DNA from 2 places in the Stenotrophomonas sp. CFBP8980 genome. Region 2 is predicted to be linked to the other one. Evidence: predicted binding sites of a transcription regulator. Region 2 holds the regulator's gene; the other holds the start of a gene.
What was found. The regulator FliA, encoded in region 2, starts transcription of late flagellar genes. The targets are predictions, from matches to a motif close to TAAAGTTTNNCNNNCNNNGGCCGATAA.

Region 1: the regulator FliA is predicted to act here: its motif matches at 8,595-8,621, upstream of SOM47_RS12365 (methyl-accepting chemotaxis protein).

The regions. Positions count from the first base shown of each region.
Region 1 is NZ_JAXCXF010000005.1:131,931-143,941, reverse strand. Features, by position in the region: gene SOM47_RS12390 (bifunctional acetate--CoA ligase family protein/GNAT family N-acetyltransferase) at 1-2,315, shown strand, start outside; gene SOM47_RS12385 (alpha/beta fold hydrolase) at 2,423-3,124, shown strand; gene dkgB (2,5-didehydrogluconate reductase DkgB) at 3,174-3,977, opposite strand; gene SOM47_RS12375 (MFS transporter) at 4,072-5,286, opposite strand; gene SOM47_RS12370 (LysR substrate-binding domain-containing protein) at 5,393-6,295, shown strand; gene SOM47_RS12365 (methyl-accepting chemotaxis protein) at 6,467-8,563, opposite strand; gene SOM47_RS12360 (hypothetical protein) at 8,919-11,624, shown strand; gene SOM47_RS12355 (aldo/keto reductase) at 11,658-12,011, opposite strand, start outside.
Region 2 is NZ_JAXCXF010000012.1:6,267-18,277, reverse strand. Features, by position in the region: gene SOM47_RS17435 (chemotaxis protein CheW) at 210-1,202, opposite strand; gene SOM47_RS17430 (ParA family protein) at 1,199-1,981, opposite strand; gene motD (flagellar motor protein MotD) at 1,986-2,981, opposite strand; gene SOM47_RS17420 (flagellar motor protein) at 2,983-3,723, opposite strand; gene SOM47_RS17415 (chemotaxis protein CheA) at 3,800-5,644, opposite strand; gene SOM47_RS17410 (protein phosphatase CheZ) at 5,647-6,285, opposite strand; gene cheY (chemotaxis response regulator CheY) at 6,285-6,677, opposite strand; gene SOM47_RS17400 (RNA polymerase sigma factor FliA) at 6,699-7,442, opposite strand; gene SOM47_RS17395 (MinD/ParA family ATP-binding protein) at 7,439-8,326, opposite strand; gene flhF (flagellar biosynthesis GTPase FlhF) at 8,313-10,133, opposite strand; gene flhA (flagellar biosynthesis protein FlhA) at 10,283-12,011, opposite strand, start outside.

The DNA of each region.
Region 1 (12,011 bases), on a different contig from region 2:
TCATCGCCCCGCATGCGCGTTTGAATGCCAGCATTGCCGCCCACGTTCCCCAGGCAGGCGACCTGGCGCTGATTTCCGAGTCCAGCGCGATCGCCGCCGCGCTGGTGGAATGGGGCGTCGCGCGTTCGGTGGGCTTCTCGGCGGTGGTGTCGCTGGGCGACACGATGGACGTGGACTTCGGCGATCTGCTGGACTACTTCGCCACCGACTACCGCACGCGCGCCATCCTGTTGTACGTGGAACAGATCAAGGATGCGCGCAAGTTCATGTCGGCCGCACGTGCCGCCGCGCGCTCAAAGCCGGTGATGGTGGTCAAGTCCGGCCGGGCCGAGCGCATCATGCCGGGCAACGATACCCACGTGCAGGCGCTGGCGCGCGCCGATGATGTCTACGGTGCGGCGTTCAACCGCGCCGGCCTGCTGCGCGTGAGCGCGCTGGACGAGCTGTTCACCGCTGCCGAAACACTGGGGCGGCTGGGCTCTTTCCCGGGACGCAGGCTGGCCATCCTCAGCAACGGCGGCGGCGTCGGGCGGCTGGCGGTGGACCAGCTGGCGGCGCTGCGCGGCACCCTTGCCACGCTGTCGGAGAGCACCGTGCAGCAGCTCGATGCGGTGTTGCCGCAGGGCTGGTCACGTTCCAATCCGGTGGACATCGTGGTCGACGCCGATGGCGAGCGCTATGCCGCCGCCATCGAAGCGCTGCTGGCTGACAACGAAAACGACGCGCTGCTGGTGGTCAACGTGCCGACCGCTTTCACGTCCTCCGCAGATGCGGCGCAGGCGCTCACCCGCACCCTGGGCCTGCGTCCGCGGCACCAGCGTGACAAGCCGGTGTTCGCGGTGTGGCTGGGCAACGACGAGCGCGCAACGGCAACCCTCAACGCCGCGCGCGTGCCGACCTACCCCACCGAAGCCGAAGCAGTGCGTGGCTTCCAGCACCTGGTCCGCTACCGCGATGCGCAGAGCGCACTGATGGAGACCCCGCCCAGCCTGCCACAGGATTTCGTGGTCGACGCAGGGGCCGCGCGCGCGATCGTCGACGCGGCCCTGGCGGCCGGCCAGCGTTGGCTGGACCCGCTGGCCACGCATGCGCTGCTGAAGGCGTACGGCATTCCTTCGGCGCCGGTGCTGCATGCCCGCGACGCGCATGAAGCGATGGACCTGGCCCAGCCGCTGCTGGAACAGGGCGCCAGCGTGGCGCTGAAGATCCTCTCGCCGGACATCCCGCACAAATCCGAAGTGGACGGCGTGCGCCTCAACCTGTCCACGCTGGCAGCGGTACAGGCAGCAGCCACCAGCATCCTGGCGCGTGCGCGCGAACTGCGCCCCGATGCGCGCATCGATGGCCTGCTGGTGCAGCCGACCATCGTGCGGCCGAAGTCGCGCGAGTTGATCGCCGGTATCGCCGATGACGCGACGTTCGGCCCGGTGATCGTGTTCGGCCGTGGCGGCACCGCAGTGGAAGTGATCAACGACAAGGCGCTGGCATTGCCACCGCTGGACCTGCGGTTGGCGCACGAGCTGATCGGCCGCACCCGGGTCTCGCGCATCCTCAAGCCGTACAGCGATTTCCCGGCCGCCGATGAGCGCGCCGTCGCCCTGGTGCTGGTCAAGCTGGCGCAGCTGGCGGCCGACATTCCCGAAGTACGTACGCTGGACATCAATCCGCTGTTGGCCGATCGGGACGGCATCCTGGCGCTGGATGCGCGGGTCGCCATCGCGCCCTCGCGCATCCTGCACAAAGGCCGCGGCCACCCGCGTTTCGCGGTATTTCCGTATCCGAAGGAGTGGGAGCGTACGTTGCAGCTGTCCGATGGCAGCAACGCCTTCGTGCGGCCGGTGCGGCCGGAAGACGACGCGCTGTTCCGCGCGTTCTTCGCCCGCGTCAGCGATGAAGACCTGCGCCTGCGCTTCTTCCAGTCGGTCAAGCATTTCAGCCACGAGTTCATTGCCCGCCTGACCCAGCTGGACTACGCGCGCTCCATCGCGCTGGTGGCGATCGATCCGCGCAGCGGTGACATGCTGGGTGCCGTCCGCCTGCATGCAGACGCCGACTACCATCGCGGCGAGTACGGCATCCTGATCCGTTCGGACCTGAAGGGCCACGGCATCGGCTGGCGGCTGATGACGATCATGATCGAGTACGCGAAATGGCTGGGGCTGGACGTGGTGGAAGGGCAGGTACTGCGCGAGAACAGCACGATGATCGCGATGTGCCAGAGCCTGGGCTTCAGCACCCGGTTGGATCCGGATGATTCGACGGTGATGATGGTGAGCCTGCCGGTGCAGCAGGTGGCCGCGCAGCTGCTGGAATGATCCCGCCGCGCTTGGTAGTGACGGCCGCTGGCCGTCAGGCTTGAGCCCTGCCGCTGCGCTCGCCGGGCATGGCTCGGCGCTACCTGTCGCCCTCTTACAATGGCAGCATGAAAGAACGCATTCCCCTGCTGCTGCTTCCCGGCCTGCTCAACGATGCCGAGTTGTGGCGCGGCCAACTGGCCGACCTGGCCGATATCGCCGATCCGACCGTCGGTGACCTTACCGCTGGCGACACGATGCAGGCGGTGGCCGATGCCGTGCTGGCGCAGGCGCCGCCCCGCTTCGCGCTGGCCGGTTTCTCACTGGGCGGCTTCGTGGCCCAGCAGATCCTGCGCACCGCACCGCAGCGCGTGCTGCGGCTGGCCCTGATCGATACCTCCATCCACGCCGATTCGCCGCAGCGTGCCGCACAGCGCGCCACGCAGATCGCCAGCGTCCGGCTGCCCGGCCGGTTCCACGGCTTCGGCGACACGCTGATGCGCAGTTATATCGACGCTTCGCGGTTGGACGATCACGAACTGGTACAGCGCGTGCGCGAGATGACCGCACGGCTCGGTGCCGAGGTGTTCCTGCGGCAAAGTGGACTGGACCGCGAGGATGGCCATGCGGTACTTGCGGCCTACCGCGACCCGATGCTGATCGTCTGCGGTGAGAACGATCGCATCACGCCGCTGCCGATAAGCCAGGAGATGCAGGCGCTGGCGCCGCACGCCATGCTGGTGGTGGTGCCCGACTGCGGGCACCTGTCACCGATGGAAAAGCCGGCAGAGGTCAGTGCGGCGATGCGCGGATGGTTGTTGAGGGATTGATCCTGCGGCGGCACTCCGCCGAGCATGGCTCGGCGCTACCCCGGGTCCGTCAATCCCAGGCGGGGGCGATGCCGTCCGGGTTGGCCAGTCGATGGCCGCGATCGAGCGTGGCGATCTGGGCGAGGTCTTCGTCGGTCAGGCGCAGGCGGGCCGCTTCCAGGTTGCTGGCCAGGTTCTCGCGCCGGGTGGAAGAGGGAATGACCGCCAAGCCCTGCTGCAGTGCCCAGGCCAGCGCGACCTGCGCCGGGGTGGCCTGGTGGCGGCCGGCGATCGCCTGGATCACCGGATCCTTGATCACCTCGCCGTAGGCCAGGCTCATGTACGCGGTGATGTGGATGCCCTGTTCCTGCAGGAACGGCACCAGCAGGCGGTTCTGCAGGTACGGATGGATCTCCACCTGGTTGGTGGCGATTTCAGTCGCGCCCAGGATGCCGATCGCGCGGCGGGTCTGGGCGATGGTGAAGTTGGAGATGCCGATCTCGCGCGTAAGACCCTGCGCCTTGGCCTCGGCCAAGGCCGACAGGTACTCCTCCATCGGCACCGCATCATCCGGCGACGGCCAGTGGATCAGGGTCAGCTCGACGCGGTCGGTGCGCAGTTTCTCCAGGCTGCCCTGCAGGCTGGCCAGCAGCGCATCGCGCTTGAATTCGCTGATCCAGATCTTGGTGGTGAGATGGATGTCATCGCGTGGCACGCCGGATTCGGCGATCGCCTTGCCGACCTCGGCTTCGTTGCCGTAGATCTGCGCGGTATCGATGGCGCGGTAGCCGACGTCGAGCGCGTTGCGTACCGAATCGATCACCGCCTGTTCTTTCAGGCGGAACGTACCAAGGCCAAAAGCAGGAACGGTCATGGGGATACTCCAGTGGGGGACGGACAGAGGGTAGGGCAGGGAACGTATGCATGCGGGCAACGCGGCGTGGCGACCCCGTGCGCCAGCGGAGGCATCAATGCGCCGCCACGCTGATGCCTTCGGCGCGGTCGTCGATGCCATCGCGGCGGTCCAGCCGGCCACTCAGCGCGGTAAGGGCGAAGGCACCCACCACCACCAGCGCGCCCAGCCATGGGGTGTGCATCAGGCCGATGTGTTCGACCACCAGCCCACCCAGCGAGGCGCCGAGGGCGATGCCGATGTTGAACGCGGCGATGTTCAGTCCCGATGCCACGTCCGTTGCCTGCGGTGCATGGCGCTGCGCCTGCTTGACCACATAGACCTGCAGGCCGGGTACGTTGCCGAAGGCCACCGCGCCCAGCGCCAGCACCGTCAGCAGCACCAGCCAGGTGTTGTAGGCGGTAAAGGTCAGCACCAGCAGCACCAGCGCCAGCAGCGCGAAGATCCGCTTCAGTGCGGGGATCGGCCCGAGCCGGTCGGCCAGGCGGCCGCCCCACACGTTGCCGAACGCCACCGAGATGCCATATACCAGCAGCATGCCGCTGACCGCATTGGCGGACAAACCGGTGACCTCCTGCAGGATCGGCGCAAGGTAGGTGAAGGACAGGAAGGTGCCGCCGTAGCCCAGCGCGGTCATCGCATACACCATCAACAGCCGCGGCTGCGCCAGCACGCCGAGCTGCTGGCGGAAGGTGGCCGGCGCGCTCTGCGCCAGGTTGCGCGGTACGAAGGCCAGGCTGCCCAGCAGCGCCACCACGCCCAGCCCGGACACCGCCAGGAAGGTTGCGCGCCAGCCCAGGTGCTGGCCGATGAAGGTGCCCAGCGGCACGCCGGTCACCAGCGCGACGGTCAGGCCGGTGAACATGATGGCGATCGCGCTGGCGGCCTTTTCCTTCGGCACCACCGAGGTGGCGATGATCGAACCAATGGAGAAGAACACGCCATGGGCCAGGCCGGTCAGGATCCGTGCGACGATCAGCGCGTTGTAGCCAGGGGCCAGGAAGGCGACCAGGTTGCCGATGGTGAACACCAGCATCAGCGCCACCAGCAGGGTCTTGCGCGGCACGCGCCCGGTCAGCGCGGTCAGCACCGGTGCGCCCACCGCCACGGCAAGGGCGTACAGGGAGACCAGCAGGCCAGCGGAGGGCAGGCTGACCTGCAGGTCGGCGGCGATGGTGGGAAGCAGCCCGACGATGACGAACTCTGTGGTGCCGATGGCGAAGGCACCGAGGGTCAACGCCAACAGGGCGAGAGGAATGCCACGGGTCATGACAGGGTCCGGCAGGAAAGGAAGGAGCGCAGTCTGCGCCGCTGACCTTTGCTGAAAAACCAGCCTTCACGCCAATCACTCTTGCCTGGTGGTCAATAATGCAGCCATGAAAATCACCCTGGACGAAATGCAGGCGCTGCTGGCCGTCATCGACAGCGGCACCATCAGCGCGGCGGCCGAACAACTGGGCCAGACCCCCTCAGGGGTCAGCCGGGCCCTGGGCCGGCTGGAAGAAAAGCTGGGCACCACGCTGCTGACCCGCACCACCCGCCGCCTGCACCTGACTGCCGAAGGCGAGGCGTTCGTCCGCCAGGCGCGGCAGATCGTGGAGGCAGTGGAGACCGCGGAAGAACAGATGGCGCTGCGTCGTCAACGCCCGGCCGGTCGCCTGCGCGTCGATGCGGCGATGCCGTTCGTGCTGCATGTGATCGCCCCGCTGGTGGCGCGCTATCGGCAGCAGTTCCCGGAGGTGGCGCTGGAAGTGAACAGCTCCGAGCGCTACATCGACCTGCTGGAGCGGCGCACCGACCTGGCCATCCGCATCGGTCCGCTGGCCGATTCCACCCTGCATGCACGCCTGCTGGGCCGCTGCCGCCTGCAGCTGGTGGCCAGCCCGGACTACCTGCGCCAGCACGGTACGCCGGACGGCATCGCTGCCTTGTCGGCGCACACGCTGCTGAGCTTCAATGAGCCCGAATCGCTTAACCGCTGGCCGCTGCCCGGTGACGACGACGGGCAGCTGCGGATACACCCGGACATCGCGGCGTCCAGCGGCGAAACCCTGCGCCGGCTGGCAGTGGAAGGGGTGGGCATCACCTGCCTGTCCGATTTCCTGACCCACGGTGACCGGGCCAGCGGTGCGCTGGTGCCGGTGCTGGCTGCGCAGACCCTGGATGTCTACCAGCCGATCCACGCGGTGTACTACCGCAACACGGCCGTGTCGGCGCGCGTGCGTTCCTTCGTGGATGTGTTGGCCGAAGGCATGCAGCGCGAGCCTTTCGTGGTGTAGGCCGGATCGTGACGACCCGCGGTCGTCACCCACCAACAGCAGCAGCCGTCACTACCGGAGCAGGTAGCGCCGAGCCATGCTCGGCGAGCGCAGCGGCAGAACGCAACGCGTGACGACCAACGGTCGTCACCCACCGATAGCAGCGGTCGTCACCCACCACGGGGCAGGCCTTCAGGCCAGGGTGAACACGCCCACAGATTCGACCAAGCGGGCGGCCTGCTGTTCCATGCTGCGCGCGGCAGCAGAGGCTTCTTCCACCAGCGCGGCATTCTGCTGGGTGGCGCCATCCATCTGCACCACGGTCTGGTTGACCTGTTCGATGCCTGCGCTCTGTTCCTGCGAAGCGGCGGAGATCTCGGCCATGATGTCGGTCACGCGCTGCACCGAGGCAACGATCTCGCCCATCGTGCTGCCCGCCTGACGTACCAGCGCGGAGCCATCGGCCACCTTCTCCACCGATTCATCGATCAGCCCCTTGATCTCCTTTGCAGCCGCCGCCGAACGCTGTGCGAGCGTGCGCACTTCACTGGCCACCACGGCGAAGCCGCGGCCCTGGTCGCCTGCGCGCGCGGCTTCCACGGCCGCGTTCAGGGCCAGGATGTTGGTCTGGAAGGCGATGCCGTCGATCACCGTGATGATGTCGGCGATGCGCCGCGAAGACGTTTCGATACCGCCCATTGTCGCCACCACCTGGCGCACCACCTCGCCGCCCTGCGATGCCACGCTCGCCGCGCTGTGGGCCAGGTCGTTGGCGGTGCGTGCATGCTCTGCGTTCTGGCGCACGGTGGAGGTAAGCTCCTCCATCGAAGCGGCGGTTTCTTCCAGGTTGGCGGCCTGCTGTTCGGTGCGCTGGGACAGGTCGCTGTTGCCGCTGGCGATCTCCATCGCGGCTTCGCGGACGCCGCCGGCCACCTGCTTGATGTCGGCGACGATCGTCGCCAGTTGCGCCGCCGTGGTATTGGCGTCGCCGGCGATACGCGCGAACACGCCATGGAATTCACCTTCCATGCGCGCACGCAGGTCGCCATCGGCGATCGCGCGCAGCATGCTCGACACTTGTGCCAGGTTGCCGTCGGTGACCTGCATCAACCGGTTGAGGCCACCTACCATGTCAGCGAAGTCGAACTGGAAGCGTGCCACGTCGCCGCGACGACTGAAATCACCGGCAGCCGCAGCAGCTGCAAGCTGCTTGATCTCGGCGTTGATCGCACCAAGGTTGGCCTTGGCGGCATCCAGCGCATCGGTGATGACGCGCTTCTCGCCCGGCAGGCGGTCCATGTCTTCGGAAAGATCACCGACTGCGTAACGGCCCATGACGGCGATGGCACGCATCTTCACCTGTATGTGCGCTGCGACCAAGGCATTGCAGTCGGCCACCATCCGCCCGTAGGCACCGGGGAAGGCATCGGCGTCCATGCGGTGGCTGATCTGACCCGCTTCGTGGGTGCGGGCCATCTCCGCCTGTGCCGCCAGCACACCGCGCAGCGTTCCCTGCACGTCCTGCATGGCCTTGGCCAGGCGGCCGATCTCATCCCGCCCTTGCACCTGCACGCGGTACTCCAGGTCGCCGGCGGCCACGGCGCGCGCAGCGGCTTCCACCGCCACCACCGGCCGCACGACAGCGCGGCGCAGCCACCATGACAGCGCAAGCAACAGCAGCACGGCGGTGATGACCGTCACTACGGCACTGGTCACCAGCAGTTCGCGTGCATGGCTTGAGCGGCGCGAGATGGCCGCATCCGCGACCTGCGCGGTATGCGCGGCCAGGCCATCCAGCGCCTGGGCCAGCGGGCGGTCGCGTCCGCGCACCGGCGCATCGCCGGCGGCCGGGTCGTAACCCGATGCGATATAGGCCTGCAGCGCAGTCTGGTAGTCACGCTGCAGCGCGGCCTGGTCGGTCATGAACGCTGCGACCAGCTCACGCGTCCGGCCATCCTCGGCACGGCCGACCCTGGCAGCCAGTTCCGCTACCTTGCGTCCCTCTTCGGTCAAGGCGGCTGCGTGCTTTTCGCGCAGCGCATCATCGGCGCCCCGCAGCAGCAGGTTCTTCCACTCCTGCACCTGCAGGCGGAACTCCCGTTGCAGCTGTTCGGCATCGCGGCTGACCGCATAGGACGCCGGCATCGCCGCACCCAGGTCGAACCAGGCCGACGCCAGGCCGGCCAAGGCGCTGGCCACCAGCAACAGCACGCCGAGCGAGGTGGCGCCGATGAGTTTGAACTGGATGCCACGAGCAGGTGGGGGAGAAGCGGGCGAGGCGTTCCGCATGAGCGCATGGTTCCGGGAAGGGGAGACTTCCTTATCGGGTGCGTCCTTCAATGCTTAAGTGCGAAGCGCGTCACGGTTATCGTTCCATTCAACGACGTGAAAGCTGTGTGATTCCCGCTATTGGCCAACATTGGAACGATGCGCAGCGTATGGGCTCGCCATGCAAGATATTCGAAAGTGCGCGTAGAACGGCCTCCGCACACTAAAGTCAGGTTCTTCCACGCCTCGTCCCATCCGCCCGCCGCTGCCATTGCGTGCAACGCAGCAGCCTCTCCCTTGCCACGATGACGCCTCTCCATCACCTTTCCGCAGCCGCAGCCGCAGCCGCCTTTGGTGGGAACGGGGCTGGCAGGACATGATTGCCGCGGCCGTGCCGGCGTCCGACCCGACAACGTCGACGGCGTGCGGCACGCCCGGTTCCTTGAACGTGGCCCGCATGCTGGCCGACTTCGTGTCGCCATTGCTGCCCGGCAACCTGCGTCCGCTAGTTCGCAACCGGCCGCTGCCGTCGCCCTGCGAGCCTGGGGCGGGGCGCAGGCGGCCTCTCGTCCGTGAAGCCGGCGCGATCATCGATGGCGCATGCTGCGAGATGATCGGCTGGGGGGCCGCGATCGGCTTCTCGCGGCTGCTGGCCGTGGCTGAGCAGGTATCGCCGGGCCTCTCCTTTCCATGGACCACATGGCAGTGTTTCTGCGCCCTGTCCGATGCGGCGCGTGGCAACCTGCTGTGTGCCCTGCAGGGACTGCCGCTTGGTGCAGTGCTGCCGGCCGCGCTGCGTCAAGCAGTGGGGCGGGCGCTCCAGGGCGTGGTTCCCTCCGGCCTTGGCAGCGTCCGCGGGCACCAGGATCTGGTCATCGGGATCGCATGCTGCGCGGTGCTGTACGAGCTGGCCCGGCAGCGGCCGGTGGAAGCCGTGGGTTCGGCCGCCGGTCGAGCGCTGCTGCATCGGTTGCGCCAGTTGCGTGCCGTGCTCAACATCGCAGGTGGTCTGCAGCACCCCGCTGTCCCTACAACCACCGGCGATCGCGCGTTGGCGGCGGTGCCGCAGCCTGCGGTCCTGCGACCAATCCATTGCAGCCGGTTGGGGACGTGGAAGGGTCGGGATGACGAGGCGCAGCTGCGCCTGCCGATGAGCGGTAGCTGGCTGCTTCCCGGTGCCCTCGCCAAGTCAGGCAAGGGCAAGGCCGGGCCACCCGGGAAGCCGCCGCCGCCCAAGCCCGTGTCAGGGAAAGGGGGGCGCCGGCCCACGTTGGCCAAGCCTGCCTCACCTGTCCAGCGCGCCCGCCCGGCGAAGGGCGTTGTAGCCGGTGTAGGGGCCGCCGCGGGTGGCAGCGGTGGCGGTGCCGAATCCGGTGCGGCGGCGGGGTCGGCTTCGGCCTCGGCCTCGGCTGCTGCAAGCAGCAGCGCGGGCGGCGCGGCTGCAGGCGATGCGAACAAGGAGGTGTTGTTCGCGGTGATGCCGGCTAAGGCCGAAAAACCACCCACTGCTCCGCTCTTCGGCGGCCAGGCCTCCCTCAGGCCGCCGTCGCCGCCGTCGCCGTCGCCGTCGCCAGGAACGGCCAAGGTGGGGCGCGCATCGCACGGCGGCACCGTGCTGCATGTATCGCCCATGCCCACCGCACGCCTGTTTCCGTCCTGCGTTCGTTTCCATCATGTCGGCGAGGCAGCCAGGCAGGTGAAGAAGGCACGATTCGACGTGCCCACGCCGCGGTTCTGCGTCCACTACCGGGCGCGTCCTCTCTTCGAGTCCCAGTTCGACACAGCTACCGATCCCGTAGCACGCCAGGACGACTGGATCGTCGGGTTGCCGATCCGCGAGCGCTATGCGAACCCGCTGCGCCAGGCCGAAATCAGGAAATACAGCGGGCTCGGCCAATTGGACAGGCAGGCGCCGCAGGCTCCGGTCGTCCTGGGCGACGACGAAATCCATGTGGTGGCCAGTATCTCGGTGGTGCCCGACCACGCCTTGCAGCGACATCGGCCTAGCGTGGCGCAGCTGCTTGAACCGGACACCTTCCGACTTCTCGAGCATATCCAGCTGGACGGTCTCCGAAGGTTGTTCCTGGCCTACGTCGTCCGCGCTTGCGCGCAAGCCATGCCCCCCGTCCACGCTGGACTGCTTGAAATCGAGCAAGGTCCCCAGGGGTTGCTCATCCACGACCCCGGCTCCGGTTTCACCTTGCAGGACGACAGCCTGGCGAACCTGGTGATCGGCATCGAGCGGGTCTCCGGCTTGCGCTTCCATCCGGATGCGGATGCGCTGACGGCGATGGATGCGGGAGGCGACGCGGTCCCTGTCGGGCTGCCGGCGTCATTGAGTCTGTTCGTCCGCAAGGAAGCGATGGCGAGCGCCAGCCCCTGCAGCGCCAAGACACGTCTGCAGCGCAGGTCGCAGTTCTTCGAACCGATAACGTTCGGCCGCCCGGCTGCTGGCCATCGCTTGTTGCGCAACTGCTTCAGTGTGGTGGACGCCATGATCATCGCAGTGGATGCGGAGGGACTGCTGCATACGCTGGTATTCACACCCTCAGATGCTGATGCAGGCGTAGTCAGGCTCAACGCCCAGCGCGGCGTCGGACGCGAATTCCTGCACACGCTGGGATTGCAGCCGGGCCAGCCCTGTACGCTGAAGGAAGTGGGCGTTGTGCTGCGGGCACATGGACTCAGCGAAGTACGTGGCGATGCTGCGGCGCACCGGTCCGGCAGCGGCTTCCAGGTGTACCGCAGCGATGGCGCGACCGGGCAGTCGGTGGATCCGCCCGCCGAGCAGCCGGCAGGATTGCCGCCGGGACAGGACGTCGAGGTAATCGAGCATCCGGTGCCGTCCACCTTCCGCCTCCACGGTGACCGCATCCAGTACGTTGACCACGAAGCCGGATCCGGCGTGCTGTTGCTGAGCCGACAAGGCCCCGCTCCTTTCCGTTGGTTGCTTGCAGCTGACAACCCCCCGGCTGCGCTGCTGTTCGCACGCAGCAATGGCATCCAGCCCGGGATGCCCTATACGCCGGAAGAGCTGACCTGGCTGTTATACGGCAATGGCTTCGTGCAGCAAGCCCACTGAGGACAGCCCGTCGTGCGGGTGCAGGCAGTGCGGCTAGGCGCTGGCTTCGTCCAGCTCGGCAATGTCCTGCGCCGACAGCGCCAACGTCGCCGCTGCCAGGATCTCGCGCAGCTGCTCGACGCTGGTGGCGCTGACGATCGGCGCGGTGATCGAAGGACGCGCGACCAGCCAGGCCAGCGCAACCTGGGGCGCGGTCGCGGCATGCTTGCCGGCAATGTCATCCAGTGCCCCGAGGATGCGGTGGCCGCGCGGGTTGAGGTACTTCGCCACCACGGCCTGGCCCCGTGCGGGGCTCCTAACCGCGTCCTCGCTGCGGCGGTACTTCCCGCTCAGGAAACCACTGGCCAGCGAGTAATAGCTGATCACGCCAAGCTGCTCTCGCTGCAC
Region 2 (12,011 bases):
GTTCATCGCGGTTCTACAGGGACCAGGGCCGAGGGGGCAGGCGGGGCCACGCAGGACACGCCGCAAGTACGTCCATGTAGGCTTGTGTTCGGCTCCTGCCTCACACAGTCCTGCCTGACCCCGCCTGCCCCCTCGCTGACAGTCCGCGCGTGGGGTGGGGAGCAAGAGCAAGAGCAGGAACGAGAGCGAGGGCGAATGCTGTCTTGCGGTCAGTTCAGCAGCTGGGTGGCGTCCAGGAGGATCATGGGTTGCTGGTGGAGGCGGGCTACGCCTCGGAAGATGTCGTTGCTGATGCGGCAGATGCGGGCGGTGTCGGGGGGTTCTATCTGGGAGTCGCTGAGGTTGGTGACGTCTTCCACGGCGCTCACGCGCAGGCCCATGATCTCGCCATTTTCTTCCAGCACCACGATGCGGGTAAGGGCGTCTTCGCCGGCGGGGGCGCCGCCGAGGTGGATGCCCAGGTCCATCACCGGGACCACCTGGCCGCGCAGGTTCATGATGCCGAGCATCGCCGGGGCGGTACCGCGCAGGGGCAGCAGCGGCACCGGCAGCACCACTTCCTGCACCTTCAGCAGTTCCAGTGCGTAGGCCTGGCTGCCGCAGCGCAGGCGCAGCCAGCGCGAGCTGCGCTCGGTGGCGCGTCGCTGCGGGGATGAGGCGTAACCGCTCTGCCGGGCCTGTTCCTGCAGTTCCTGCCAGGTGCTGGGCGGGTTTTCATTCGGCTGCGCCAGCGCGGGGGTCGCGCGGGCCACGGTGCGCGGCGGCAACGCGGGCGCCGCAGGCGCGGCGGGCGGGACCGGGGCGAGCAGGGCGGCGATGGGATCGGCTGCGGCAGCGAAGGCGGCTTCCAGCGAGGGGCTGTCGGCGTTGGTGAGCACCGCGCTGACGTCCTCGCCGGTTTCGTAGATCACTTCGTCCGGCAGGTCGTCCCAGGTCGGTTCCGGTTCCGCTCCAGCAGCAGGCAGCGGCGCGTCGGCGGCGGCATCAAAGGCGGCCTGCAGGCTGGCTTCGTCCATCAAGGCGGGGTCTTCGCTGCTGGCCGGCCCGGTTTCGTAGACCACCTCGTCGGGCAGGTCATCCCAGGTCGGCTCGCGTTCGGCGGGGGGCTCGGCTGCGGGGACCGCAACCGGCTCGGCGAGTGTCGTGGTGGCCTCGCCCAGCAGCTGTTCCAGGTAATCGTCCAGCACGGTTTCGTTGTTCATGCGGCCTGCTCCAGTGCGCGCGCATCGTCGGCCAGGATCCAGTCCAGGGCACGGCGGTAGGCGGCCAGGCCGCGGCCTGGATAGTCGTCCCCTTCCACCGGCGCCATCAGCGTAGCGGCGTTGCTCATCCGCGTGTCCACCGGAATCGCATCCTCCCAGACCCGCGTGCCATGGTTGTCCTGCATCTGTCGCAGGCTCTCGTTGCCGGCGCGGGTGCGGCGGTCGAACAGGGTCGGCAGGATGGACATCGGCAGCGGACGGCGACGCGAGCGTTCAACCATTTCACCGGTGCGGACCATGCCGTCCAGCCCGTGCAGCGCCAACGGTTCGGCCTGGGTGGGAATGATCAGGCGATCGGCCGCGGCCAGTGCGTTGATCATCAGCAGGCCGAGCGTGGGCGCGCAGTCGAGCAGGATGTAATCGTGACGCCCGGCGTGGCGTGCCAGCGCATTCTGCAGCGACAGTCCCAGTCCGGGCTGGTTGGCGCTGCGGCGTTCCAGCGTGGCCAGCGCCGACTGCGCGCAGACGTGATCCAGCCCGGGGATGCGGCTGGCGTGGCAAAGCGTGGCCAGTTCGGCTGGCGGTGCGGCGAACAGTTCCAGCACGCCGGCCGGCGGCGGATCCAGCGGGATGCCGAACGAGCGGGTCAGTGAAGCATGCGGGTCAAGATCGATCAGCAGCACACGGTGGCCCAGGGCGGCCAGTTGCCGGCCCAGCGCCAGGGTGGTGGTCGTCTTGCCGACGCCGCCCTTCTGGTTGGCGATTGCCCAGATGCGCATCGGTCTACTCCTTCATGGCGGGGGTGACGGCGGCGCCGATCGGGCTGCCGGCCGCTGCAGGCGCACGTGGCGCCTGCGGGGTGGGGGGTAAGGAAATCGGGGTGATCGGCGCGGGCGCAGCGCTGCCTGTGGAGGCGTTGAGCCGCTCGCTGATCGGGTCCACGCCGTGCGTGGTGTCGGCCAGTATGATCACCATCACCCGCCGGTTGCGGTTGCGCCCGACGGCGCTGGTGTTGTCATCGCGCGGGCGGAATTCGCCGTAGCCGACCATCGCCAGGCGGGCCGGCTGCAGGCCCTGGTCGGCGAACAGGTGCACCACGCTGGCGGCACGCGCGGCCGACAGTTCCCAGTTGGAAGGGAACTGCGCGGTGGCGATCGGCACGTTGTCGGTGTGGCCTTCCACGCGCACGCTGTTGGGCACGTCGCGCAGCACCCCGGCCAGCGTGGACAGGGTGTCACGCGCCTGCACGTCCAGCACCGAGGCACCGGTCGGGAACAGGATATCGCTGTTGATCTCCACCTCGATCCACAGCTCGGTACGGCGCACGGTGATCATGCCGCGGTCGATCAGCGGCGCCAGCGTGGCGGTGAGCCGGTCGGCGATCGCGTCGAGCTGGCGCTCGGCCTGCTTCAGCTGTTCCTGGTCACGGAAGGACACCGGTGAGCGCATCTGCGATGCCATCGCCGGCAGCAAGGAGGGATCGTTGGCCGGCGCAGGGGCTGAGGGACCGACGCGGCTGCCGGCGTTGATCACCGATGGCGCATCCCAGCCGCCGCCCTTGACCTGGTTGCTGCCGACCTGCACGGGGTTGAGGGTGCGCGGGGCCGAACCGAAGGCGGTGCTCAGCGCGGCGGCGACCACGCGGTACTTGCCTTCGTTGACCGATGAGATCGCATACATCACCACGAAGAAGGCAAGCAGCAGCGTCATCAGGTCGGCGTACGGAATCGCCCAGGCCTCATGGTTGGCATGCTCTTCGTGGTGCTTGCGGCGGGCCATGTCAGTGCAGGAATCCGCTCAGGTTGGATTCGATGTTGCGCGGGTTCTCGCCCAGCGCGATCGAGATCAGGCCTTCGATGGCCATTTCGCGGTCTCGGGTGGTGTGCGCGATCACGCTCTTGAGCTTGGCCGACACCGGCAGGAACAACAGGTTGGCCGAGGCGATGCCGTAGATGGTGGCGGTGAAGGCCGCGGCGATACCGTGGCCGAGCTTGCTCGGATCGGCCAGGTTCTTCATCACCGCGATCAGCCCCAGCACCGCGCCGATGATGCCCAGGGTCGGCGCATAGATGCCCATGGCCTCGAATACCTTGGAGGCGGCCAGGTCCTTGTGCTCCTGACTGCTGAGTTCGATCTCCAGCATGTGCCGGATGGTCTCCGGCTCGACCCCGTCCACCAGAAGCTGCAGCCCCTTGCGCAGGAACGGATCAGACTGCGCTTCGACCTGTGCCTCCAGGCCGAGCAGGCCCTGGCGGCGGGCGATGTTGCTCCATTCCACGATCTGGGTGATCAGTTGGCGGCGATCGCTCTGCGGCGGGCGGATCACCCAGCGCACGATGGTGAAGGCATGCTTGAACACCGCCGGGGCGGTATGCAGCAGGATCGATGCGAGGGTTCCCACGATCACGATCACGAACGCAGCCGGCGACCACAGCGACGCCAGGCCAGCGCCCTTGAGGATGCTGCCCCCGACCAGTGATGCCAAGGCGAGGAAGAGTCCTATGAGGCTGAGTCTGTCCATGGATCGGTTATCGGCCCGTAGCGGTGTGACTTGAGCTGGCGGCCGGCAGCGTGCCGACCGACGTCACAGTTTTTGATCAGTCGTGCGGGCTGCGAAGCCCGTCGACATCGAGGATCAGCGCCATCCGACCGTCGCCGATCAGGGTGGCGCCGGCATAGCCGCGCAGTCCGCGCAGCGCCTTCGGCAAGGGCTTGATGACCACTTCTTCGCGGCCGCGCACCTGGTCCACGACCAGCCCGAAGCGTGCTTCGCCCGCCTGCAGCACCACGATGGTCAGCAGATTGGACTGCATCGGCTCCACGTCCAGCCACTGGCGCAGGTCCACCAGGGCCAGGGTGTGCGAGCGACGGTCGAGCACCGCACGGCCATCGAACCAGCCCAGCGAGGTGGCCGGTGCATGCAGCACCTCCAGCACGCGGGCCAGCGGCAAGGCGTAGACATCCTCGCCGGCTTGCACCAGCAGGGTCGGCAGGATCGCCAGGGTGAGCGGTACGCGGATCATGAAGCGGCTGCCACGGCCCAGCTCGGACTGGATCTGGATCTGCCCACTCAGTTCGCGGATGCGCGACTGCACCACGTCCATGCCAACGCCGCGACCGGAAATGTCGGTGACCTGGGCCTTGGTGGAGAAGCCGGGGAGGAACACCAGGTGCAGGCATTCTTCGCTGCTCAGGCGGGCAGCGGCTTCAGGATCGATCAGACCCTTCTCGCGGGCCTTGGCGCGCAGCTTTTCCGGATCGATGCCGGCGCCGTCATCCTGTACTTCAATGCTGACATAGTCGCCTTCCTGCTGCGCTGAAAGCCGCACGTGGCCGCTGCGCGGCTTGCCCTGGGCTTCGCGCAGGTCCGGCATTTCCACGCCGTGGTCGATGGCATTGCGCACCAGGTGCACCAGCGGGTCGGCCAGTGCTTCCACCAGGTTCCGGTCCAGCTCGGTTTCCGCGCCGACCAGCTCCAGTTCGACTTCCTTGCTCAGCGAGCGGGCGACGTCGCGGGCGACCTTGGGGAAGCGTGAGAACACCTTGCCCACCGGCTGCATGCGGGTACGCATCACCGCCGACTGCAGCCGCGCGGTGGCGATGTCCAGGGTGGAGACGGCGCGGTCGAGTTCTTCATCACGCAGACGCGCGCGCAGCGTCTTGAGCCGGTTGCGTGAGAGCACCAGCTCGCCGATCAGGTTGACGATGGCGTCCAGCCGCTTGGTGTCCACGCGCACGGTCTGCTCGGCTTCGGCCAGCGGCTTGGCCGGCTTGGGCGGGGCGGCGGCACTGGCTGCCGGTGCACGGGCGGCGGGCGGGGCGGGCTTGGCGGGAACGGGCGCAGGAGTCACCGGAGAAACGGCCTGGGCGCCGGGCACGGCACCGCCGTGCAGCTGGTCGAGCAGGGCTTCGAACTCGTCTTCGCTGATCATCGCATCGGCGGCCTTGGGTGCCACCGCGGTCGGTGCGCCGCCACCATGCAGCTGGTCAAGCAGGGCTTCGAATTCGTCATCGCTGATCAGCGATGGATCGCCGCTTGCAGCCGCGGACGTGCTGGCCGGAGCCGCGCCGACATCGAACTGGGCGATCAGCTCCGGTGGCGCATGGCCGGGCTCTTCGCCGGCCGAAACCGAATCCAGCATCGCCTGCAGGTAGTCCAGCGACTGCTGGCCGGCATCGAAATGGTGCGGCTGCAGCGTGGCCTGGCCGGCACGCACCAGGCCGAGGGTTTCTTCCGCGGCGTGGCACAGTTCGACCATGGCGGTGATGCCAAGGAAGCCTGCGCCGCCTTTCAGCGTATGGTAACCGCGGAACACCGCATTGAGCTGCGGGCTGTCCTGCGGGTCCTGTTCCAGGGTGACCAGCTGCTCGCCGAGACGATCAAGGATTTCCTGCGCCTCGATGATGAAGTCGGCAGCGATGTCGTCGGCGATTCCACTCATCTTCAGAGCCCCAGGTCGGACAGCAGGTCGTCGGCATCGTGCTGGGACACCGCATGGCGGTCCACGCCGTGCACCGCAGGACCGGCCAGTGCCGGCTCATGACGGCCCTGCTGGCGCTGCGCCTGCAGTTCCGGCGGCAGGCCCAGTGCCCCGAAGCCTTCATGCACGCGGCGCACGATGCCGACCACGCGGCGGATGATCTGCCCGGTCAGGTCCTGGTAGCTCTGGGTCAGGGCGATCTCGGTCAGGTTGTGGCGGATGCGCTCCAGCGCCTGCTGCTGCTCCAGCAGCGGCAAGGCCTCTTCCCCCAGGCGTGCGGTGAGTGCACGGCATTCTTCAGTCAGGTCCAGGGTGCGGTGGGTGGCCTGTTCGGTCATCGTCACCACGTGATCCAGGCGGGCGCAGGCGTCGTCCAGCTCACCGGCATCGGTGGTGACGGTGGGCAGTTCGCCCAGTGCCTGGCCCAGCTCGCGCGCCAGCCGTGACAGGCCGGCCATCATGGGCTGGGTACGTGCGGCGGCGAGGGCATCGATCTGCACGCGCCAGCCGGTTTCATCGCCCGCTTCCAGCGCGGCAAGCGCTTCCTGCAGCCGCTGTACCAGCCAGGCCTTGTCCATCGCTGCATCCATGACAGCGGCCATCAGGCGCTCGCCGCCAGGCGTTCGAAGATCTTGCCGAGCTTTTCCTGCAGGGTCAGTGCAGTGAACGGCTTGATGATGTAACCGTTGACGCCGGCCTGGGCCGCTTCGATGATCTGTTCGCGCTTGGCTTCGGCGGTGACCATCAGCACCGGCAGGGTCTTCAGGCGTGCATCTGCCCGGATCGCCTTGAGCAGCTCGATACCGGTCATCACCGGCATGTTCCAGTCGGTCACCACGAAATCGAACGACTGGCTCTGCAGCATCGCCAGTGCGGCATGCCCATCTTCAGCTTCGGCGGTGTTGGTGAAGCCGAGGTCGCCGAGCAGGTTCTTGACGATGCGACGCATGGTCGAAAAGTCGTCGACGATCAGGATGCGCATGTTCTTGTTCAAAGCTTGATTCCTCTTGGGTACTTACGCTTCCAGGCCCGCGTCAACGGCCTCGAAGGTTTTCAGTCGGCCACGCAGGCGCAATACCGCCTGGCCATGGATCTGGCAGACCCGCGACTCGCTCACGCCGAGCACTGCGCCGATCTCTTTAAGGTTGAGTTCCTGTTCGTAATACAGCGACAGCACCAGCTGCTCACGCTCGGGCAGGTGGCCGATGGCCTTGCCCAGTTCGCTTCCGAACTGGCTGCGTTCTAGTACCTGCTGCGGGGTCGGACCGCCCTGGGCAATGGTGTCCAGCTCGCCCTGGTCCTCGATCCGTGACTCCAGGCTCAGCACCTGGCCGCGCGAGGCATCTTCCATCAGCCGAAGGTAGTCCGGCAGCGGGATGTCCATCGCCGCAGCAACTTCGGTGGCTGATGCAGCGCGGCCGCTGGCCTGTTCCAGCCGGCGGATGGTCGCGGCGGCGTCACGCGCACGGCGATGCACCGATCGCGGTACCCAGTCACCACGGCGGATTTCGTCGATCATCGAGCCGCGGATGCGGATCGAGGCATAGGTTTCGAACGATGCGCCCTGGTCGGCATCATAGCTGCGCGAGGCTTCGATCAGCCCCATCATGCCGGCCTGGATCAGGTCATCGACCTCCACGCTGGCCGGCAGCCGGGCGGCCAGGTGATGGGCGATGCGCCGCACCAGGTCCGAATGCTGGTTGATGCATTCGGTGGCCGCGGTGCGCTGTACTTCGCGGTACTGCGCTGCGCCTTTCATGCCACCACCCCGCGCTGCTTGAGGATGCGTTCTAGGAAGAACTCCACGCCGCCGCGCGGCTCGGTGGGCGCCTGCCAGCGTGCGGTACGGCGGGCGATCTCGTTGATCGCCAGCGCCGAGGGGCTGGACGGGTAGGCTTTCACCACCGGCTGCTGGCGCTGCACCGAAAGGCGCAGCCAGTCGTCCTGCGGCACGCAGCCGAGGTAGTTCAGCGAAACATCGGCGAGGAACTTTTCGCAGACCCGGCTCAGCTTTTCGTACAGCACGCGGCCTTCGTTGGAGTCGCGCACCATGTTGGCCACCACCTGGATCCGGTCCACGCCGCGTTCGCGCGACAACACCTTGATCAGGGCGTAGGCATCGGTGATCGACGCCGGCTCGTCACAGACCACCACCACGGTGTCCTGGGCAGCCTGGCAGAACGTCAGCACGCCATCGGTGATGCCGGCGGCGGTGTCTACCACCATGACATCCAGGTCGCGCTCCAGTTCGGAGAACACATTGACCAGGCCGACATGTTCGGCCGGGGCCAGTTCGGCCATGTGCCGGCGACCGGACGCGGCCGGTACCACCAGCACGCCGTTGGGGCCTTCGATGATCACCTCTTCCAGCGTGCAGCGCCCGGCGATCAGGTCGGCCAGGGTGAACTCCGGCTTCAGGCCCAGGATCACGTCGATGTTGGCCAGGCCCAGGTCGGCGTCCAGCAGCAGCGTGCGTTTGCCCATGCCCGCGAGCGCCACGGCCATGTTGGCCGAAACGTTCGTTTTGCCCACGCCGCCCTTGCCGCCGGTGACGGCGATGGTGCGGACCGGGCCCAGCGGCTGGCTGCGGGTGGCCGACAACGGAAAGGCGGTGGTCAGCTTGGCGTATTCACGCGACGGCATGGTTCAACTCCGGGTTGCAGGGCATATCGGCCGCGCGGCGCAAATCTTCAAGGCGAAGTACAAGATTGGCTGCACTGGCCCGGTGCAGGTCTTCGGGAACGTCCTGGCCGTCGGTCACCCAGGTGATCGGCAGGCGGTGGTCGACGGCCACCGACAGCGCGGTGCCGAAGCGGCCGGTTTCATCCAGCTTGCTCAGCACCACGCCCTGCAGGTTGGCGGCACTGAAGCGGCGCACCACTTCGTCCATGTCGCCGAAACTGGTGTTGGCCGGCAGCACCAGCAGGGTGCTGACCTGGGGGGCGGCGCGCAGCCACTGCAGCTGCGAGGCCAGGGTGCGGTCGCGCGGGCCGACGCCGGCGGTATCGATCAGCACCAGCTTGTAGTCCTTCAAGCGCTCAAGCAGCTGGTCCAGGTCGGTGCCGCTGTTGGCTTCGTGCACGGCGATTCCGAGCTGGCGGCCGAAGCCGTACAGCTGCTCGCGGGCGCCGATGCGGGCGGTATCGGTGGTGACCAGCGCGACGTCGCGCGGGGCGTGGGCTTCTGCAAAGCGCGAGGCCAGCTTGGCGATGGTGGTGGTCTTGCCGGCGCCGGTGGGGCCGACCAGCGCGATCACGCCGCCGGCTTCCAGCGGGTCGACCGGGGAAATCGGCAGCTTGCGCGACAGCAGGCCCAGCATCAGGCCGCGGCCGCGGTGGGCTTCGGTATCCAGCGGGATCTGCAGCACCACGTCGCGGGCGATCCCGGCGTCGAAGCCGTATTCGTCCATCAGGTCCAGCGCGGTGGCACGCACCGGGTTGCCGCGCAGGCGTTCATCGGTGAAGCGGTGCATCTCGCGTTCGATGACCTGGCGCATGCCGGCCACTTCATTGCGCAGGTGGCGCATCTCTTCGTCGTCGCGGGCGATGACGGTGAGAGTAGGCGGCGCAACCACCGGCGGCGCCGGCGGCACGATTTCGGCCAACTGGAGGGCGGGAACGGATGCGGATTCCGCTGAGCGGGGCTCGGCGCTGACGGCCAGGGGTAGCGCCGACCCCTGGTCGGCGAGCGAAGCGGGCCGTGGACGGGTAGATTCCGCCGAGCATGGCTCGGCGCTACCGGCCTCGGTCAGCTCCGGCACCTGTGCGGCGAAGGCCATCGGCAGCGGCGGCGGCAGCACCGCCGGTGCGCGCAGAACCGGCGCCGGAACGCGCGGTTCAACGGCTACTGCCGGCACTGCGACATCGAAGGTTTCGTCCTCCACCCAGGCGCGCGGCAGCGCAGCGGCAGGGCGGCTGGGCGATACCCGCGGCGCGTCGGCCGGCGGCTGCACGAAGGGGGCGAAGATCTGCTCGGGCAGCGACGGTTCGTTGACGGCGGGCGGCGACGGGAATCGGGCGAGGCCACCGGCGGCACGCGCCAGGGTGGCAGCGAAGCCTTCGCTGCCACGACGCGGCACGCCTTCATCAGCGCTGTTGAGGGTGCGGCCGGTGGCGCCGACCGCAGCACGCGCCAGCGCGGCGACGGCCGAGGTGGTGGCCGCAACCGGCTCGACGTCCTGTTCCGGGGTGCGGCGGCGGGTCATCGCCGCAATCATCGCGTCGGCCGCGGTGCGCGGGCGGGGTGCCGGCGCAGGTGCCGGTGCGCTGTCCTTGCGTGCGGTTTCCAGTGCACGCTGCACCACGCTTTCGTCGTAGTGCGCGGCGGCCACGATTTCCACGCCTTCTTCGATCCGCCGGTTGGACAGGATCACCGCATCGGGGCCGTGTTCCTTGCGTACCAGGTTCATGGCCGAGCGCATGTCGGCGGCGACGAATCGTTTGATTTTCATGCTGGGGTACCGGGACGGATTCGTTTCAGGGGCAGGGGATCGCGGGTGGTCGGTGGTCAGCACGGTGCGGGGTCCCCTTCGGTAATGGGTGGTTCAAGACGTTGCAATGGCGCTGCTGCCGGCTTTCCGCCACCGGGTGGAACCGCGTCTCAGCTGATGGTGCCTACCAGCTTCAAGCGCTTGTCCTCCGGGACTTCGCTGTAGGCCAGCACCGACAGCGCAGGAACACTGTGGCGGACCAGTCGTGCCAACGCGGCACGGACCGGGCCGGGTACCAGCACCACGGCGGGCTCGCTGCGGGCTTCCTGCTTGCTGACACAGTCGGCAAGGCTCTGGTGCAGCCGTTCGGCGAGTCCGGGTTCCAGCGCAGCGCCGTTGCCCTGCGTGGACTCCTGCAAGACGCGTTCCAATTGTGGGTTGAGGGTGAACACCGGCAGCTCGGCGGACATCCCGGCGATCTCCTGCACGATGAAACGGCCCAGCGTGTTGCGTACCGCCGCGGTGAGCGCGGCCGGGTCCTGGCTGGACGGCGCCGTCTCCACCAGCGCTTCGGCGATCTTGCGCAGCTGGCGCACCGGGATGCGTTCGACCAGCAGGTTCTGCAGCACGCGCACCACGATCGACAGCGGCAGCGCCTTGGGGGTCAGGTCTTCCACCAGTTTGGGTGCGCTCTTGGCCAGGTTGGCCAGCAGCTGCTGTACTTCTTCGTGTCCCAGCAGTTCCGGGGCGTGTTCGCGGATCAGGTGCGAAAGATGGGTGGCGACCACGGTGGCCGGATCGACCACGGTGTAGCCCATCGTTTCAGCGTGGGCGCGTTGGTGTGGCTGGATCCAGGTGGCATCCAGCCCGAAGGCGGGATCCTTGCCGGCGATGCCGTCCAACTGGCCCAGCGCGCTGCCCGGATCCAGCGCAAGCTCTCGGTCCGGATGGATTTCGGCGGTGGCCACCGGCACGCCGTGGATCAGCAGCCGGTAAGCGGTGGCGGGCAGTTCCAGGTTGTCGCGGATGTGTACGGAAGGAATCAGGAAGCCGATGTCCTGGGTCAGCTTGCGGCGCACGCCCTTGATGCGCGCCATCAGTTCACCCCCTTGGGCGGCATCCACCAGCGGGATCAACCGGTAGCCGACTTCCAGTCCCAGCGGATCGACCGGGCGCAGCTCGTCCCAGGTCAGTTCGGCCGTCGGTGCCGGGGCCGCCGGACGACCGAGCGCATCCATCGGCGGGGCAGCCGATGCAGTGGTCGCCGGGTCCAGCGCCGCCTGGCTTTTCTTCCAGGCTTTCCAGGCCAGGAAGCCGAGGATCGCGGCCAGCGTCAGGAAGGCGACGTTGGGCATGCCCGGCACCAGGCCGACCACGCCGATGATGCCGGCGGTGATCGCCAGCGCGCGGTACTGGCCGAACACCTGGCCCATCATGGCCTGGCTCATGTCCTGCGAGCGCGAGGCGCGGGTGACCAGCATCGCCACCGCGCTGGACACCAGCAGGGCCGGCAGCTGCGCCACCAGGCCGTCACCGATGGACAGCAGGGTGTAGGTGGCGGCGGCATCGCCGAAGGCCATGCTGTGCTGGAGCATGCCCACGGCCAGGCCGCCGATCAGGTTGATGAAGAGGATCAGGATGCCGGCGATCGCATCGCCGCGGATGAACTTGCTGGCACCGTCCATCGCGCCGTAGAAGTCCGCTTCCTCGCGCACTTCCTCGCGGCGCAGCTTGGCTTCCTCGCGCGTCAACAATCCGGCATTGAGGTCGGCATCGATGGCCATCTGCTTGCCGGGCATCGCATCGAGGATGAAGCGCGCGGTCACTTCGGATACGCGTCCGGCACCCTTGGTGATCACCACGAAATTGATGATGGTCAGGATCGCGAACACCACGATG